Regions from separate parts of the Micromonospora sp. NPDC049523 genome, predicted to be linked through region 2. Evidence: riboswitches for the same ligand, from Rfam matches in the RefSeq annotation. Region 2 holds a riboswitch; each other region holds the start of a gene.
The links. Region 2 has a riboswitch for cobalamin ahead of cobN (cobaltochelatase subunit CobN). Riboswitches for the same ligand answer to the same signal wherever they lie in the genome.
Positions count from the first base shown of each region.

Region 1: another riboswitch for cobalamin. It lies ahead of bluB (5,6-dimethylbenzimidazole synthase); the one in region 2 lies ahead of cobN (cobaltochelatase subunit CobN).
Region 3: another riboswitch for cobalamin. It lies ahead of AB0J90_RS32670 (ribonucleoside-diphosphate reductase subunit alpha); the one in region 2 lies ahead of cobN (cobaltochelatase subunit CobN).

Region 1 covers NZ_JBFAPP010000009.1:189,754-194,938, forward strand. Annotated here, with positions in the region: gene AB0J90_RS16445 (hypothetical protein) at 1-658, shown strand, start outside; gene AB0J90_RS16450 (PQQ-binding-like beta-propeller repeat protein) at 692-1,951, opposite strand; gene AB0J90_RS16455 (SRPBCC family protein) at 2,006-2,518, opposite strand; cobalamin riboswitch at 2,659-2,858, shown strand; gene bluB (5,6-dimethylbenzimidazole synthase) at 2,890-3,522, shown strand; gene AB0J90_RS16465 (hypothetical protein) at 3,610-4,356, shown strand; gene AB0J90_RS16470 (transcriptional regulator) at 4,349-4,702, shown strand; gene AB0J90_RS16475 (DUF397 domain-containing protein) at 4,911-5,114, opposite strand.
Region 2 covers NZ_JBFAPP010000001.1:116,867-122,051, forward strand. Annotated here, with positions in the region: gene cobN (cobaltochelatase subunit CobN) at 1-3,317, opposite strand, end outside; cobalamin riboswitch at 3,440-3,562, opposite strand; gene cobG (precorrin-3B synthase) at 3,683-4,951, shown strand; gene AB0J90_RS00560 (precorrin-8X methylmutase) at 4,948-5,185, shown strand, end outside.
Region 3 covers NZ_JBFAPP010000032.1:29,621-34,805, reverse strand. Annotated here, with positions in the region: gene AB0J90_RS32685 (low temperature requirement protein A) at 1-633, opposite strand, end outside; gene AB0J90_RS32680 (TetR family transcriptional regulator) at 793-1,359, opposite strand; gene AB0J90_RS32675 (oxidoreductase) at 1,459-2,391, shown strand; cobalamin riboswitch at 2,563-2,797, shown strand; gene AB0J90_RS32670 (ribonucleoside-diphosphate reductase subunit alpha) at 2,941-5,185, shown strand, end outside.

The sequences.
Region 1 (5,185 bases), on a different contig from region 2:
GGAGTTGGACCCCGGTGAGGACGCCCGGTTCCGGGCCACCATCACCGTGCCGCCGGCGGCGTCGAAGGGCGAACGGTACGCGGTGATCTGGGCCTCGATATCGTCGGCGACCGATCCCGGGGCCAACGTCAACAAGATCCACAGAGTCGGTGTCCGGACCTATCTCGACATCGGCATCGGCGGCGAGCCTCCGTCCAGTTTCAGCATCGGTGATCTGGTCCCGGCCCGGGACACTCTCGGCGTGCCCTCGGTACGCATCGCCGTAAGGAACACGGGTGAACGCGCCCTCGACCTGACCGGCTCGGTCGCCCTCTCCGACGGCCCCGCCGGCATGCGCGCAGGCCCGTTCGACGTGATCGCGGGCACCACTCTGGCACCCGGCGAGTCCGGGACGGTACTCGCGGCCTTTCCCCGCGAAATACCGAACGGGCCCTGGCAGATCGACGTCAACCTGGAAAGTGGGCAGGTCAAACAGAGCGCGTCCGGAAGGATCACCTTCCCCGACCCGGGCAAGGTCGGCAAGCCCAGTTCGCCCCTGAGCCGCCTCGACTCGCCGTGGGTCCTCGCCGCCGGGTCACTGGCAGGCCTGATCCTGATCGCCGTACTGGTGTTCCTGATCCGCCGCTCCCGACGCCGCCGGGCCGAGATGTCGGTCTAGCCCGACCGGAGACCCCTGGCCGTCGGCGCCGAGTCAGCTGGCGGCCAGGATCACCGGCTGCGGCGCCGCGTAGAACTGCGCGTCGGCCGCGTCCGAGGGTGCCGCCCGCGCCAGCCGCTCCACCGCGACGAAGCCGTCCGCCGCGTACGCAAAGCCGGGCCGCCAGGGCACCACCTCGTCACCGGCGACCAGCGGGAAGCTCGACCGTTGCGCCCCGGTCGTCGAGTTCAGGGTGATCAGCTCGTGCGCGTCGGTGAGCAGGTGCACCAACCCCGGCTGTACGGCGACGATCCGCACCGGCCCGGGCCCGGTACGCCGCCACAACTCGGTGCCTTCCCGGACCGAGCGGGCCACCAGCTCGTTCCCGCTCGGGGTCAGCGCCACGTCGCCCTCGAGCACCACCTCGTTCGGGTCGAGCAGGGGCATCGGCGTCGGCTCACCCCGGCCCAGAAGCCAACCCCGGCTGCTGCCACCACTGGTGGTCCGCAACGCCGGGCAGTTCGAGCCACCGTTGCCGCAGCCGACCGGCGCCACCGCCAACTCCGGACCGGCATCCTCCGGCCGCCACCGGTTGACCAGCCGACCGGTCTGGACGTCGTGGAACTCCACCACCTGGGGCGACGCGCAGGCGTCGACGGTGACGAGCTGACCGGCGGTGGTGGTGAGCGCCCCGGCCCGGCAGGAGCCGTCGATGTCGACCCGCCACAACTCGCGCCCGTCGGTCAGGTCGAGACCGCGCAGCCCGGACCCACCGATCACCACCAGTACGGCCCGTCCGCCGCTGGCGGTGGCCGGGATCAGTCCGGCTGGGGTGTAGACCGTGCTGGCCCCGGTACGGCGTCCGTCGTACCCGTGTCCGGGTGGTGGCCCGTCGGCCCGCCACCGGATCCGGCCGGTACGGGCGTCCAGCGCGACCAGATCCCCGTCCGACCAGCGGCTGACCACGGTGGTGCCACTGGCCACGATGCCGATCAGCTCGGCCGGCCAGCGCCGGTATGACCAGTACGGCGTACGCCGGGTCCGGGCGTCGACCGGCTCGTCGGCGCGGATCTGGCGGGTGGTGGCGTACACCCGCAGCCGGCCGTCCACGATCAGCGGGGCGGAGGCGAGCGTGCCGACCACCCCGGTCGCCGCCCGCACCGGGGCCGGATAGTCGGCGCGGGCGGGGGTGAGCACCTCGGCGGGGGCGAGCACACGGTAGGTGACCACGGCTGCCGCCGCGACGACCAGCACCGCCACCAGCGCGACCACGGCCGGCCGGCGCCGGCCCCACACGCCGCCCCGCGATCGCATCCAGTACCTCCGCTGGGCACCCTACCCAGACAACCCTGGCGTGCGGCTGGCAGGTCAGGCGGCAGCGGCCGGGTTCCCGCGATGATCATGCCCGGTCGAGGTGACCACGGCGGCCAGGTCGGCCAGGTCACGACGCAACGCACCCTCGACGGTACGAGCGGCGAGTCCACCGAACACCAGCGCGAGCAGCCGCGCGTACGGTGCCGTGACCGCACCCTGCTGCACCACGCTGACCGCGGTCCAGCCGCTGCGCCGCCGCCGACGCCGCCCCTGGACCGCGGTGAAGGTGTACACGGTCCGGTAGTCGACGCCGACGCCGGACGAGCTGACGGTGAGCCGGTGCGGTGGGCTGAGTTCCTCCACCCGGAACTCCTCCAGCAACTCGGTGCCGTCGGGCAGGTGGTGGCTCTCCCGCCAGACCGTGCCGACCCGCATCGGGCCGGCGGTGAGCACCTCGATCCCGTTGATCGTGGAAAGCCAGTCGGATCGGCCGGGCAGGTCGGTGAAGACCTGCCACAACTCCTCGGCGGACGCCTGCACCAGCCGGGTCACCGCTACCGTCGCCATCACACCTCCCGAACCTCCACCGTACGGCCGGTGACCGACCATTAACGCGAACATTCGCGGAAGGCGACGAGAACGTGACCCGAGTGACGATCGAACCCTCCCCGCCCGGATCCCGGAGCCCGTCCCGCTAGGGTGCGCAGCGGCACGAACTGTTGCGAGGTGCCCCGCGCGAGCGGGGAGAATCGGGAAGCCGGTGTGATTCCGGCACGGGCCCGCCGCGGTGACCGGGGAGCTGCCACCCACGCGTACGAGACGCAGCCACTGGCCCGAGGGGCTGGGAAGGCGGGTGACCAGCGCAGATCCGGAAGTCCGAAGACCGGCCTCGCTGTCACCAGCCCCCTTCGGGGGCGCGAGCGCAGCGGGAGCCTGCCTTGGACACCGATCTCTACGACGTCATCCACCGCCGCCGGGACGTACGTGCCCAGTTCACCGGTGCCCCGATCCCGGACGAGGTGCTGCACCGGGTCCTGACGGCGGCGCACGCCGCGCCCAGCGTCGGGCTGTCCCAGCCCTGGGACTTCGTCCTGGTCCGGGATCCGGACCTGCGGCAGAGGTTCCACCAGCACGTCGAACGGGAGCGGGACACCTTCGCGTCCACCCTGGACGGCGACGCCGCCGAGCGCTTCGCCCGGATCAAGATCGACGGCGTACGCGAGTCGACCCTGTCGGTCGTGGTCACGTACGACCCGGACCGGGGTGGTCCGGCGGTGCTCGGTCGGCACGCGATCGCCGACGCCGGTCTCTACTCGGTCTGCCTGGCGATCCAGAACCTGTGGCTGGCCGCCAGCGCCGAGCGGCTCGGGGTCGGCTGGGTGTCGTTCTACCGGGAGCCGTTCCTGCGGGACCTGCTCGGCATCCCCGCCACCATCCGCCCGGTCGCCTGGCTCTGCCTCGGCCCGGTGACCCACTTCGAGCAGACCCCCGACCTGGAACGACACGGTTGGCGTCGGCGCCGTCCACTGTCGGCGGCGATCCACCAGGACCGCTGGCGTCCCTCCGTCTGATCTTCTCCGGGCCTTGCCTCCACTGGGGACCCGCCCGCATACTTTGCATTGCAGAGTAAATCACTGTTGCAGAGTTGAGGAGGGGCCATGAGCCCGGCTGACACGGGGGAAGCCGAACGGACACTGGTCGAACTGAGGCGCCTGCGTCAACGCACCCACGCCCGCGCCCACGGCGGGGCCTGGCTACCGGCAGCGGGTGTGGCGGCCCTGCTGCTGCTGAGCATCGCCCTCTACCGCTACCCGTTCGAGCCGGCGTACGCGATCACCGCCGAGTACCCGTACTGGGCCGGCTTGCCCGACCAGCAGCGCAGCCCGCTCGCGTCGTACCTGTTCTGGTTCCTCGGCACACCGCTGCTGATCGCGGTAATCGGGGCCTGGTACCGGTGGCGCTCCCGCCAACTGGGGCTCCGGGTGGCCTGGTGGCCGTTCGCGGGGACCGCCCTGGGCGTCCTGGTGCTGCTCGCGATACTCGCGGCGGTACCGAAGGGCCCACCGTCCGACGAACTGATCGCCAACACCGGCTTCTGGTGGCAGGGCCTGTTGACACCACTGCTGCCGATCGCGGCGGCCCTGGTCGCGCTCGCCCGGGTGGAACGTAGCCTCGGCCTCGCGGTAGCCGGGGTGTGGATCGCCCTGCTGGCGGTCTGGCTCTGCGGCAATCCCCGCCTGGGTTACCTGCCGCCGTGGGTGATCCAACTCATCGACGGCAACCCGGACGCGCTCGGTGGCGAACTCGCCCTCCGACCGGGCCACTATCTTGTGCTGATGGCACTGCCCCTGGTCATCTTCGCCGCCGTACGCGCCCGGCGGTCCCGAAGGTATGCCGGTGAATGACCCGCAGGCGCCGCATCCGGCGCTCGCGCTGGACGACACCGTCCACCAACGCGTACGCCTGGGCATTCTCACCGTGCTCAGCGCGACGCAGGAGTGCAAGTTCGCCACCCTGCGGGACGAACTCGGGCTCACCGACGGCAACCTGAACCGGCACCTGCGGATCCTGGAACAGGCCGAGTTGTTGCAGGTGATCAAGGGTTACGAGGCGCGCCGCCCCTGCACCTGGCTCCGACTCACCAGGCAGGGGCGGGCCGCCCTACGGGCCGAGGTCGCCGCCCTGGAACAACTCGTCAGCCGCATCCGCACCGCCACCGACCCCACCGCCACCAATCCCGCGGACTCGTAGAACCACGAGAATCCGGGCTTCGCCCGCCACAGCGCCCACGGGAACCATGATCACTGCGCGCTGAGCTGTTTCCAGGCCACTCCCAGAACAGCTCAGCGCGCGTGGATCAACGTCGAGCATGCCTCGGCGGCAGACGCACAGGGGCGGCCCCGGCCAGTCACGGAGTGGGCGGGGCCGCCCGAAAACCAAGCGTTGCGGTTGGTCTGAATCAGCCGTCGAAGGCGCCGGATCGTGCCGCGCCGACGAACGCGGACCAGTCGGTCGGGCTGAAGGCCAGCACCGGGCCGGTGACGTCCTTGGAGTCGCGGACACCGACGACGTCGGCCAGGTTGTCGGCCACCTCGACACACCAGCCCTGGTCGTTCGAGCGGGCGCTCTTACGCCACGTCGCGCGCGCGAGATCGATCTGCATTTTATACCCCTTTGGTCCGAGTTTATGCACATAACAGTGCATTCGCCGGTATTCTTACACGGCGCAGAGTG
Region 2 (5,185 bases):
CGGCGCATCGCCGCAAGCCAGCGCGGGTTGACCACCCGGGCGCGGAAGATCCGGGCGGTCTCCTCGCTCAACGTACGGGTACGCACCGCGTCCGGCCGGGTGCTGTCCCCGATGTACGCCGCCGGTGCCTTGCCGGTGAGCGCCCGTACCGTGGCGATCATGCCGCCGTGGTACTGGAAGTAGTCGTCGGAGTCGGCGATGTCGTGCTCACGGGTGTCGGTGTTCTTCACCGCCACCGCGATCCGCCGGTACGCCGTCTCCATGTCCCCGCGCGCGGGCACCCCGTCCACGCCCCGGCCGTAGGCGTAACCGCCCCAGACCGCGTACACCTCGGCGAGGTCCGCGTCGTCGCGCCAGTTCCGGCTGTCGATCAGCGGGAGCAGTCCGGCCCCGTACGCGCCCGGTTTGGAGCCGAAGATGCGCATGGTCGAGCGCCGCTCGTCGCCGTGCTCGGCCTGGTCGGCGAGCGCGTGTGCGCGTACGTAGTTCGACTCGGCCGGCTCGTCGAGTCCGGCGACGAGGCGTACCGCGTCGTCGAGCAGGGCCACCACGTGCGGGAACGCGTCCCGGAAGAAGCCGCTGATCCGCATCGTGACGTCGATGCGGGGCCGGCCCAGTTCGGCCGGGTCGATCGGTTCCAGGCCGGTGACCCGACGCGACGCCTCGTCCCAGCGTGGCCGTACGCCGAGCAGCGCGAGTACCTCGGCGATGTCGTCACCGGCGGTACGCATGGCGCTGGTGCCCCACATGGACAGTCCGACCGAGCGCGGCCACTCCCCGTTGTCGGCCTTGTAGCGGGCCAGCAGCGAGTCCGCCATCGCCTGCCCGGCTTCCCAGGCCAGCCGGCTCGGCACCGCCTTCGGGTCGACGGAGTAGAAGTTGCGGCCGGTGGGCAGCACGTTGACCAGGCCGCGCAGTGGCGATCCGCTCGGGCCGGCGGCCACGTAGCCGCCGTCGAGGGCGTGCAGCACCGAGGTCATCTCGTCGCTGGTCCGGTCCAGCCGGGGCACGATCTCGCCTGCCGCGAACTCCAGCACCCGGACCACCGGTTCGTGGTCGGCCACGGCGTCGCCGAGCACCCGTTCGCACACCTCGGTGCCGACGCCGGGTGTCCAGTCCCGTTCCTCCATCGCCAGCACCAACGCGCGGGCGGTTTCCTCGATCCGGTCGACCTCGACCCGGCCGGCGGTGCCGTCCTCGGTCAGGCCGAGCGCCTCGCGCAGGCCGGGCAGGGCGGCGACCTGACCGGCCCACATCTGCCGGGCGCGGAGCATCGCCAGCACCAGGTCGACCCGGTTCTGCCCGCTCGGCGCCACCCCGAGTACGTGCAGCCCGTCGCGGATCTGGACGTCCTTGACCTCGCAGAGCCAGCCGTCGACGTGCAGGATGAACTCGTCGAACTCGGCGTCGTGCGGCCGGTCGGACAGGCCGAGGTCGTGGTCGAGCTTGGCGGCCTGGATCAGGGTCCAGATCTGGGCCCGGATCGCCGGCAGCTTCGCCGGGTCCAGCGCGGCGATGTTCGCGTGTTCGTCGAGGAGCTGTTCCAGCCGGGCGATGTCGCCGTAGCTGTCGGCGCGGGCCATCGGCGGGATCAGGTGGTCGACCAGGGTGGCGTGCGCCCGCCGCTTGGCCTGGGTCCCCTCGCCGGGGTCGTTGACCAGGAACGGGTAGATCAGCGGCAGGTCACCGAGGGCGGCGTCGGACCCGCAGGCGGCGGACATGCCGAGCGTCTTGCCGGGCAGCCACTCCAGGTTGCCGTGCTTGCCGACGTGCACCATCGCGTGCGCGCCGAACTCGTCGGCCAGCCACCGGTACGCGGCCAGGTAGTGGTGGCTCGGCGGCAGGTCCGGGTCGTGGTAGATGGCGACCGGGTTCTCGCCGAAACCACGCGGCGGTTGGACCATGACCACGGTGTTCCCGGAACGCAGCGCGGCGAGCACGATCTCGCCATCGGGGTCGCGGGAGGTGTCGACAAACAGTTCACCGGGCGGCGGCCCCCAGTGCCGTTCCATGCCCTCGCGCAGCTCGGACGGGAGGGTGTCGTACCAGGCCCGGTAGCGGCTGGCCGGGATCCGGATCGGGTTGGCTTCGAGCTGCTGCTCGGTGAGCCAGTTGAGGTCCTGGCCACCGGCGGCGATCAGCGCGTGCACCAGGGCGTCGCCGTCACCGGCGGTCACTCCGGGGAAGGCGTCGGGGCCGTCGGCCGGACCGATGTCGTACCCCTGGTCGCGCATGGCGGTGAGCAGCCGGACGACGCTGGCCGGGGTGTCGAGGCCGACCGCGTTGCCGATCCGGGCGTGCTTGGTCGGGTACGCCGACAGCATCAGCACGATCCGGCGCTGCGCGGGCGGGATGTGGCGCAGCGAGCCGTGCCGTACCGCGATGCCGGCGACCCGGGCGGATCGCTCCGGGTCGGCCACGTAGACGGTCAGCCCGTCGGAGTCGATCTCCTTGAACGAGAACGGCACGGTGATGATCCGGCCGTCGAACTCGGGGATGGCGACCTGGGTGGCGGTGTCCAGCGGGGAGAGGCCGTCGTCGTTGTCCGCCCAGACCGCACGGCTGCTGGTCAGGCAGAGCCCCTGCAGGATCGGCACGTCGAGGGCGGCGAGCGCGCCGACGTCCCAGGCCTCGTCGTCGCCGCCGGCACCGGCCTCGGCGGGTCGGCTGCCACCGGCGGCGAGCACGGTCACGACCAGCGCGTCCGCCTCACCGAGGGTTTCCAGCAGGGCGGCCTGCGGGCTGCGCAGCGACGCGCAGTAGACCGGCAGCGGGCGACCTCCGGCGTCCTCGATCGCGGTGCAGAGCGTCTCGACGAAGGCGGTGTTGCCGGCCACGTGGTGGGCCCGGTAGTAGAGGACCCCGATCACCGGCCCGTCGCTGTTGCGGGCCGTACGCTCCAGCCGTCCCCATTCGGGGGTCGGCACCGGTGGGGCGAAGCCGTACCCGGTGAGCAGGATCGTGTCGGAGAGGAACCGGTGCAGCTCGGTGAGGTTGGCCGGGCCGCCGTGCGCGAGGTAGGCGTGGGCCTCCGCGGCCACCCCGGCGGGCACGGTCGAGCGGCGCATCAGCTCCGCGTCCGGTGCCTGCTCACCACCGAGGAGTACGACCGGCAGCGCACCCGCCAGCAGCGCGTCCAGCCCCTCCTCCCAGGCCCGGTAGCCGCCGAGGATGCGTACGACCACGAGGTCGACGCCGTCGAGCAGGGCGGGCAGGTCCTCGACCGAGGTGCGGGCCGGGTTGGCCAGCCGGAAGTCGGCGCCACTGGCCCTGCCGGAGAGCAGGTCGGTGTCCGAGGTGGAGAGGAGCAGGATCATCGGGCACCGCGCAGGGCGTGGCGTGACATGGTGGTTCCTCCCTCGGGGTCCGCGCCCCGGGTTCGTCGGTTGCGGCTCGGGGCGGGCCCGGACGGGTACGCTCCATGCCGCGCGGTGACCCGGAGTCTCCTGGCTCCCGGATCGTCGCTCGCCCCGGTCTTCCCGCCCGTGTGGGCCGTGACCGTGTCGGGGTCCGCTCCCCGGTAACAGTGGCGGGACCGCGCCGGGATCACACCGGCTTCCTCCACCTGTCGCCGCGTTCAGCGGTTCTCACTCTCACGAGTCGGACCCCCGTTCGTCAAGCGGCCCCCGGTAGGGGTGCCGCTCCGCCGGGGTGGGCCCACCCAGGCCGTAGTATCCGCCGGGTGTGGTCACCACGAGGGCGGTCGGCACCGGACGCCTGTCCGGGGACGCTGCGCGTACATGCCGCTGCCGACGGCAACCTGGCCCGGGTGCGGGTGCCCGGTGGGCGGCTGCACGCCGACCAGTTGGCCGCGCTGGCCGCCGCCACGGACGAACTCGGTGACGGTGGTCTGGAGCTGACCTCGCGCGGGAACGTACAGCTTCGTGGCCTGCGGGCGGGTGCCGAGCGGGAACTGGCCGCCCGGTTGTACGAGGCGGGGCTGCTGCCGTCGGAGACCCACGAACGCGTACGCAACGTCATCGCCTCCGTACTCAGTGGTCGGGTCGGTGGGGGTTTGCTCGACGTCCGGCCGCTGGTCGACGCGCTGGACGAGGGGCTCTGCGCAGATCCGGCGCTGGCCGGGTTGCCCGGTCGGTTCCTGTTCACCGTCGACGACGGTCGGGGCGACGTGACCGGCTTCGGGGCGGACGTGGGGCTGCTCGCCGTGCCGGGAGGTCCGGTGGCGGTGCTGCTGGCCGGCACCGACACGGGAGTACGGGTCAGCCCGCGGGAGGCCGCCTCGACCGCCCTGCTCGCCGCGCGCTTGTTCCTCGCCGAGTCCACCGCGCAGCACAGCACCGCCTGGCGGCTGGCCGAACTCGACGACGGCGTACGGAGGGTCACCGCCCGCCTGGTTGCGGCGCTCGACCCGACGCTCCTGGTGCCGCCCGGCGACCTGACGATCCCCGAGGTGCCGACGCGAGCACCGGTCGGGGCGGTGTCCCAGCTCGACGGGCGGGTGGCGCTGGCGCTGGTGGTGCCGCTCGGCCGGCTCACCAAAGCGCAGCTCGACGCACTCGGGGCAGCCGCGAGCGCGGGCAGCGACGAGATCAACATCACTCCGTGGCGCACCGTCGTGGTACCCGATCTGAGCACCCGCGAGGCTGAGCGCCGGCTGGCGACGCTTGCGGCCGAGGGTCTGGTGGCGGATGCCGCCGCCGGTTGGGTCGGGGTGACCGGCTGCGCCGGGCGTCCCGGCTGCGCGAAGGCGCTCGCGAACGTACGGACCGACGCCACCCGGGTGCACGCCTCGGCGGTGCCGGGCGCTGGCGACCTGCCGGTGCACTGGGTCGGTTGTGAGCGGCGCTGCGGCCGGCCGGCGGACCGGCATGTCGAGGTGCTGGCCACCGTCGAGGGTTACCAGGTCAGCCTGGACGGTCGACCGCACCCGCGGTCGGCGACGCTGGACGAAACCGCTGCCGCGATCGCGGCGGCACGGAGGGGTAAGTGATCGACTACGTCCGCGACGGTGCGGAGATCTACCGCCGGTCGTTCGCCACGATCCGCGCCGAGGCGGACCTGTCGGGCCTGCCCGACGACGTCGCCGCGGTGACCGTACGCATGATCCACGCCTGCGGCATGGTCGACCTGCCGGCGGACGTCGACCACTCCCCCGGCGTGGTGTCGGCGGCGCGGGCGGCGCTGCGCGCCGGGGCGCCGATCCTCTGTGACGCCGAGATGGTCG
Region 3 (5,185 bases), on a different contig from region 2:
GATCATGAACTGGCGATACCGCTCGGCGAGGTGTTCCCCGGCCATGTTCCACTCCCAGGCCGGCGAACGGCCCAGCTTCGGGGTGGGCCAGCGCAGCACCGGGCCGAGATAGTCCATGGCGAGTGCCACCGTCCAGAGCAGCACCCGCAGCCCGCCCGGGACGAAGGCGCCGGCGAACCAGAACGCGCCGGACACCCCGAACCAGAAGATGCCGCGCAGCGGCCGGTTGCGCAGCCGGTGGTGGCGCAGGATGAAAGCGAGCACCACACTGCGGCCGAGGTGGATTCCGACGTACGCGGAGGCGAAGAGCGGTCCGCGACCGTCGAACGCGTCGGGTATCGCGGTCGACATCACCAGGCTGCCGAACATGATCGCGATGACCAGCAGTTGGACGGCGGGCCGCTGCGAGTCCAGCGTCTCCGTGGCCAGGTTGGTGTACGACCACACCCACCAGGTCGCGAGCAGGAGAATCAGTGCCTCGTACGCGCCGAGCGGGTGCAGGTCCTCGATCAACGCCTCGGCGAGCCGGGCGAGGGTGAAGACGAAGACCAGGTCGTAGAAGAGCTCGACGTACGTGGCCCGCTGCGGCTGGCTGGGGTCGCGGATCAGCGTGGAGCCTCTACCCGTTGTCATGCGCCGCCCGTTCCCACGCCTCCCGCCCGCCTCCGGGCTGCCGGCTCGGGCGACAACCGGCCCCGTACCGATCCGTCGTCGCAGCCAGTCGTACCACAGGGCGACGGCACCGATCCCGGATTCCGGTGACGAACGGCTCTGCCAACCCCGTCGGGGCGGTCAGCGGGCGGGAGCGACCAGACGCCGCACGGCGTCCACGATCGTCGTACGCCGGTCCTGCTCGGGTACGAGATCCAGGAAGTCTGCGGCCTGCATCTGCCACATGTTGGCGAGGTTCAGCACCAGCGCCAGGAGCTGCCCGGCGGTGAACCGGTCGGTGAGCACGCCCCGGCGCTGGGCGTCCGCCACCGCGTCCAGCTTCTGCTTCATCGCGGCCGAGGTCGACGCCCGCCGGCCGGCCGAGTCACCCCGTTCCAGCTCGTACCAGGCCACGAACCGCATCACCTCGGGATAGGCCAGCCCGCCGTCGTAGAGCCGCGCGGCGTACTCGCCCAGGTCGTCGGCGTCAATCGGGACGCCCGCGACCACCTGCTCGACGATCGCGTCGAAAACCGCCTCGAACAGGCCCTCCTTGTTCTCGTAGAACGAGTAGACGAGGCCGGCACTGATCCCCGCCCGCTTGGCGAGGCGGTCGACCCGCGCCCCGGCCAGGCCGTACGCGGCGAACTCCGACAGGGCCGCCTCCAGCAGGCGCTGGCGTTTGGTCTCCGGGTCACGGGTACTCATGTCCCCAGCTTGCCTACTGAACATTCATTTGACAAGCCGAGCCGACCGCGGCTACCGTCGAACTTACTGAATGAATGTTCACTACGAAGGGGGATCGGCATGCCGGACCACACTCACTGGACACCCGAGGCGATCGCCGACCAGACCGGGCGTACCGCCCTCGTCACCGGCGCGAACAGCGGAATCGGGCTGGAGACGGCACGGGTGCTCGCCCGGCACGGGGCCCGGGTCATCCTCGCCGGGCGGAGCCGGCCGCGGCTCGACGAGGCGGTGCGTACGCTCCGCGCCGAACTGCCGCAGGCGGACCTGGACAGCGTGGTCCTGGACCTCGGCGACCTGTCCTCGGTCAGGGACGCGGCCGCTCGGGTCGCCGCCACCGAGACCCTCGACCTGCTGGTCAACAACGCCGGGATCATGAACATCCCGGAGCGCCGGACCACCAGGGACGGATTCGAGCTGACCGTCGGCACCAACCACCTCGGGCACTTCGCGCTCACCGCCCAGGTGCTGCCCGCCCTGCTGCGCTCCCCCGCGGCTCGCATCGTGACGGTCAGCGCGATCGCCGCGAAATGGCCCAGCGGGACGCTGACCGACCTGATGAGCGAGGAACGCTACCGTCCGATGGCCGCCTACGCGAAGTCCAAGCGCGCCAACGTCGTCTTCACCCGGGAACTCGCCCGCCGTCTCGCCGGTACGACCATCACCCCGGTCGTGATCCACCCCGGCGCGGCCATGACGAACCTGCAGCAGCACACCCGGGGTGCACTCGTCCGGGCCCTCACCGGCGTCATGGAGAAGTTCCTGATGGGCTCGCCGGAGGGCGCGGCGTGGCCCAGCCTCTACGCCGCGACCAGCCCCGACGTCCACTCCGGAGAGTTCATCGGCCCGGCCTCCCGCAACCAGACCGCCGGCACGCCGAAGCCGGTAGCGCTGCCCCGCGGTGCCGACGACCCGGCCGAGGGCAGCCGACTGTGGGACGCCAGCGAACGCCTCACCGGCGTCTCCTTCCCTCTGACCGGTAGCGCTCGGTGACGTACGCCGGGGTCCTCTGCCTGGCCGGGACGGGCCGGACAGGACACGACGGACGGTTCGGGAGGCGCGCGCCGGCCGCGGGTGACCGACCTCGATGGGGAGTGCCAGGCCGCGGCCCGCCGACACACCCGACACGACATCTGGTGTTCGGTTTCCAGGCCTCCCCCATATATAGTCTGTGGCGCGACTGGTTCGGCCGGGTATCCAACCTGGCTGAGGCAAGAGGGAACCCGGTGGAAGTCCGGGACTGCCCCGCAGCGGTGAGTGGGAACGACAGCCGTCACACAGCACTGGGAGACAACCGGCCTCTGCCGGGTGACCTGGGAAGCGACGGTCAGTAGGGAGTCACGGGTAGCCGTGGCCGCGCCCATGAGTCCGAAGACCTGCCAGCCGCGCCGCGCCGGCCCATCCGTGCGCGGCGGTCCGAGGCCGCGCGGGACGGCCGACGGCACAGACGCGCGTTTCGCGTGCGTCCCTGCCTGCCTGCGCGCACTCCGGACCTCGTCGGCGACGAGTACCGAGGAGCGACAGGTGACGGTCACAGAGTTGATGCCGGACGGCACGACGACGGGCGGCGATCTGCCCACGCCGGGGCAGCGGCGTACGCAGATGCAGGTACGCAAGCGCAACGGCACACTCGAACCGGTCGACGTCGACAAGATCGTCCGGGCGGTGCAGCGCTGGGCGGACGACCTGGACGACATCGACCCGCTGCGGGTGGCTACCCGGACGATCAGTGGACTCTACGACGGGGCGACCACGGCCGAACTGGACCGGTTGTCGATCCAGACCGCCGCCGAGATGATCGGCGAGGAGCCCCAGTACTCCCGGCTCGCGGCCCGGCTGCTGGCCGGTTACGTCGACAAGGAGGTACGCGGCCACGGCATCGCGTCGTTCAGCCAGGCAATCCGCCTCGGCCACGAACTCGGGCTGATCGGCGACGACACGGCACGGTTCGTGGCGGTCAACGCCCGCAAGCTCGACGACGCGATCGACCCCACCGCCGACCTGCGGTTCGAATACTTCGGGCTGCGTACGGTCCACGACCGCTACCTGCTGCGCCACCCGACCGGGCGGCTGGTGCTGGAGACGCCGCAGTACTGGCTGCTACGGGTCGCCTGCGGCCTGTCCCGTACGCCCGGCGAGGCGATCGGGTTCTACCGGTTGATGTCAACGCTCGCGTACCTGCCGAGTTCCCCGACGCTGTTCAACTCCGGCACCGCGCACACCCAGATGTCGTCCTGTTTCCTGGTCGACTCGCCCCGCGACGAACTCGACTCGATCTACGACCGGTACGCCCAGGTGGCAAAGCTGTCGAAGTTCGCCGGCGGGATCGGGATCGCCTGGTCGCGGGTGCGTTCCCGGGGCGCGCTGATCCGGGGCACGAACGGCCTGTCGAACGGGATCGTGCCGTGGCTGCGGACCCTGGACGCGAGCGTGGCGGCGGTGAACCAGGGTGGCCGTCGCAAGGGCGCGGCCTGCGTCTACCTGGAACCGTGGCACCCGGACATCGAGGAGTTCCTGGAGCTGCGGGACAACACCGGTGAGGACGCCCGGCGTACGCACAACCTCAACCTGGCCAACTGGATTCCGGACGAGTTCATGCGGCGGGTCGAGGCGGACGAGACGTGGTCGCTGTTCGACCCGGCCGAGGTGCCCGAACTGCCCGACCTGTGGGGGGACGAGTTCGACGCCGCCTACCGGTCCGCCGAGGCCGCCGGCCGGTTCGTGCGCCAGGTCAAGGCCCGTGACCTGTACGGGCGGATGATGCGCACCCTGGCCCAGACCGGCAACGGGTGGATGACGTTCAAGGACCCGTCGAACCGGCTGTCCAACCAGACCGCCGAGCCCGGCAACGTGGTGCACCTGTCGAACCTCTGCACCGAGATCGTCGAGGTATCCAGCGACGGCGAGACGGCGGTCTGCAACCTCGGTTCGATCAACCTGGCCGCGCACGTCGCGGGCGACGACATCGACTGGGAGCGGCTACGGGACACGGTCCGTACCGCCGTGCTCTTCCTCGACCGGGTGATCGACATCAACTACTACCCGAGCGTCGAGGCGGCGGCGAGCAATCCGCGTTGGCGGCCGGTGGGGCTCGGCCTGATGGGCCTGCAGGACGTCTTCTTCGCGCTCCGGCTGCCGTTCGACTCCGCGCGGGCGTCGGAGCTTTCCACCAGGATCTCCGAGGAGATCTACCTGACCGCCCTGGAAACCTCCGCCGACCTGGCCGAACAGTTCGGACCGCACCCGGCGTACGCGCAGACGCGGGCGGCGCGCGGTCAGCTCCAGCCCGACCTGTGGGGGGTGACCCCCACCCAGGAGCAGCGCTGGAGCGCGGTACGACAGCGGATCGCGGCACACGGCCTGCGCAACTCGCTGCTGGTCGCGATCGCCCCGACGGCGACCATCGCCTCGATCGCCGGTTGTTACGAGTGCATCGAGCCGCAGGTGTCCAACCTGTTCAAGCGGGAGACGCTCTCCGGGGAGTTCCTGCAGATCAACACCGCCCTGGTACGGGAACTCAAGGCGCTGGGCCGGTGGACCGAGCAGGTGCGTACCGAGATCCGGCGCGCGGAGGGCTCGGTCCAGGGCATCGAGTCGCTGCCGGCCGACGTACGGGAGCTGTTCCGGACCGCGTGGGAACTGCCCCAGCGGGCGTTGATCGACCTCGCTGCCGCCCGGTCCCCGTACATCGACCAGAGCCAGTCGCTGAACCTGTTCATGAGCGCACCGAACATCGGCAAGCTCTCCTCGATGTACCTGTACGCCTGGAAGTCGGGGCTGAAGACCA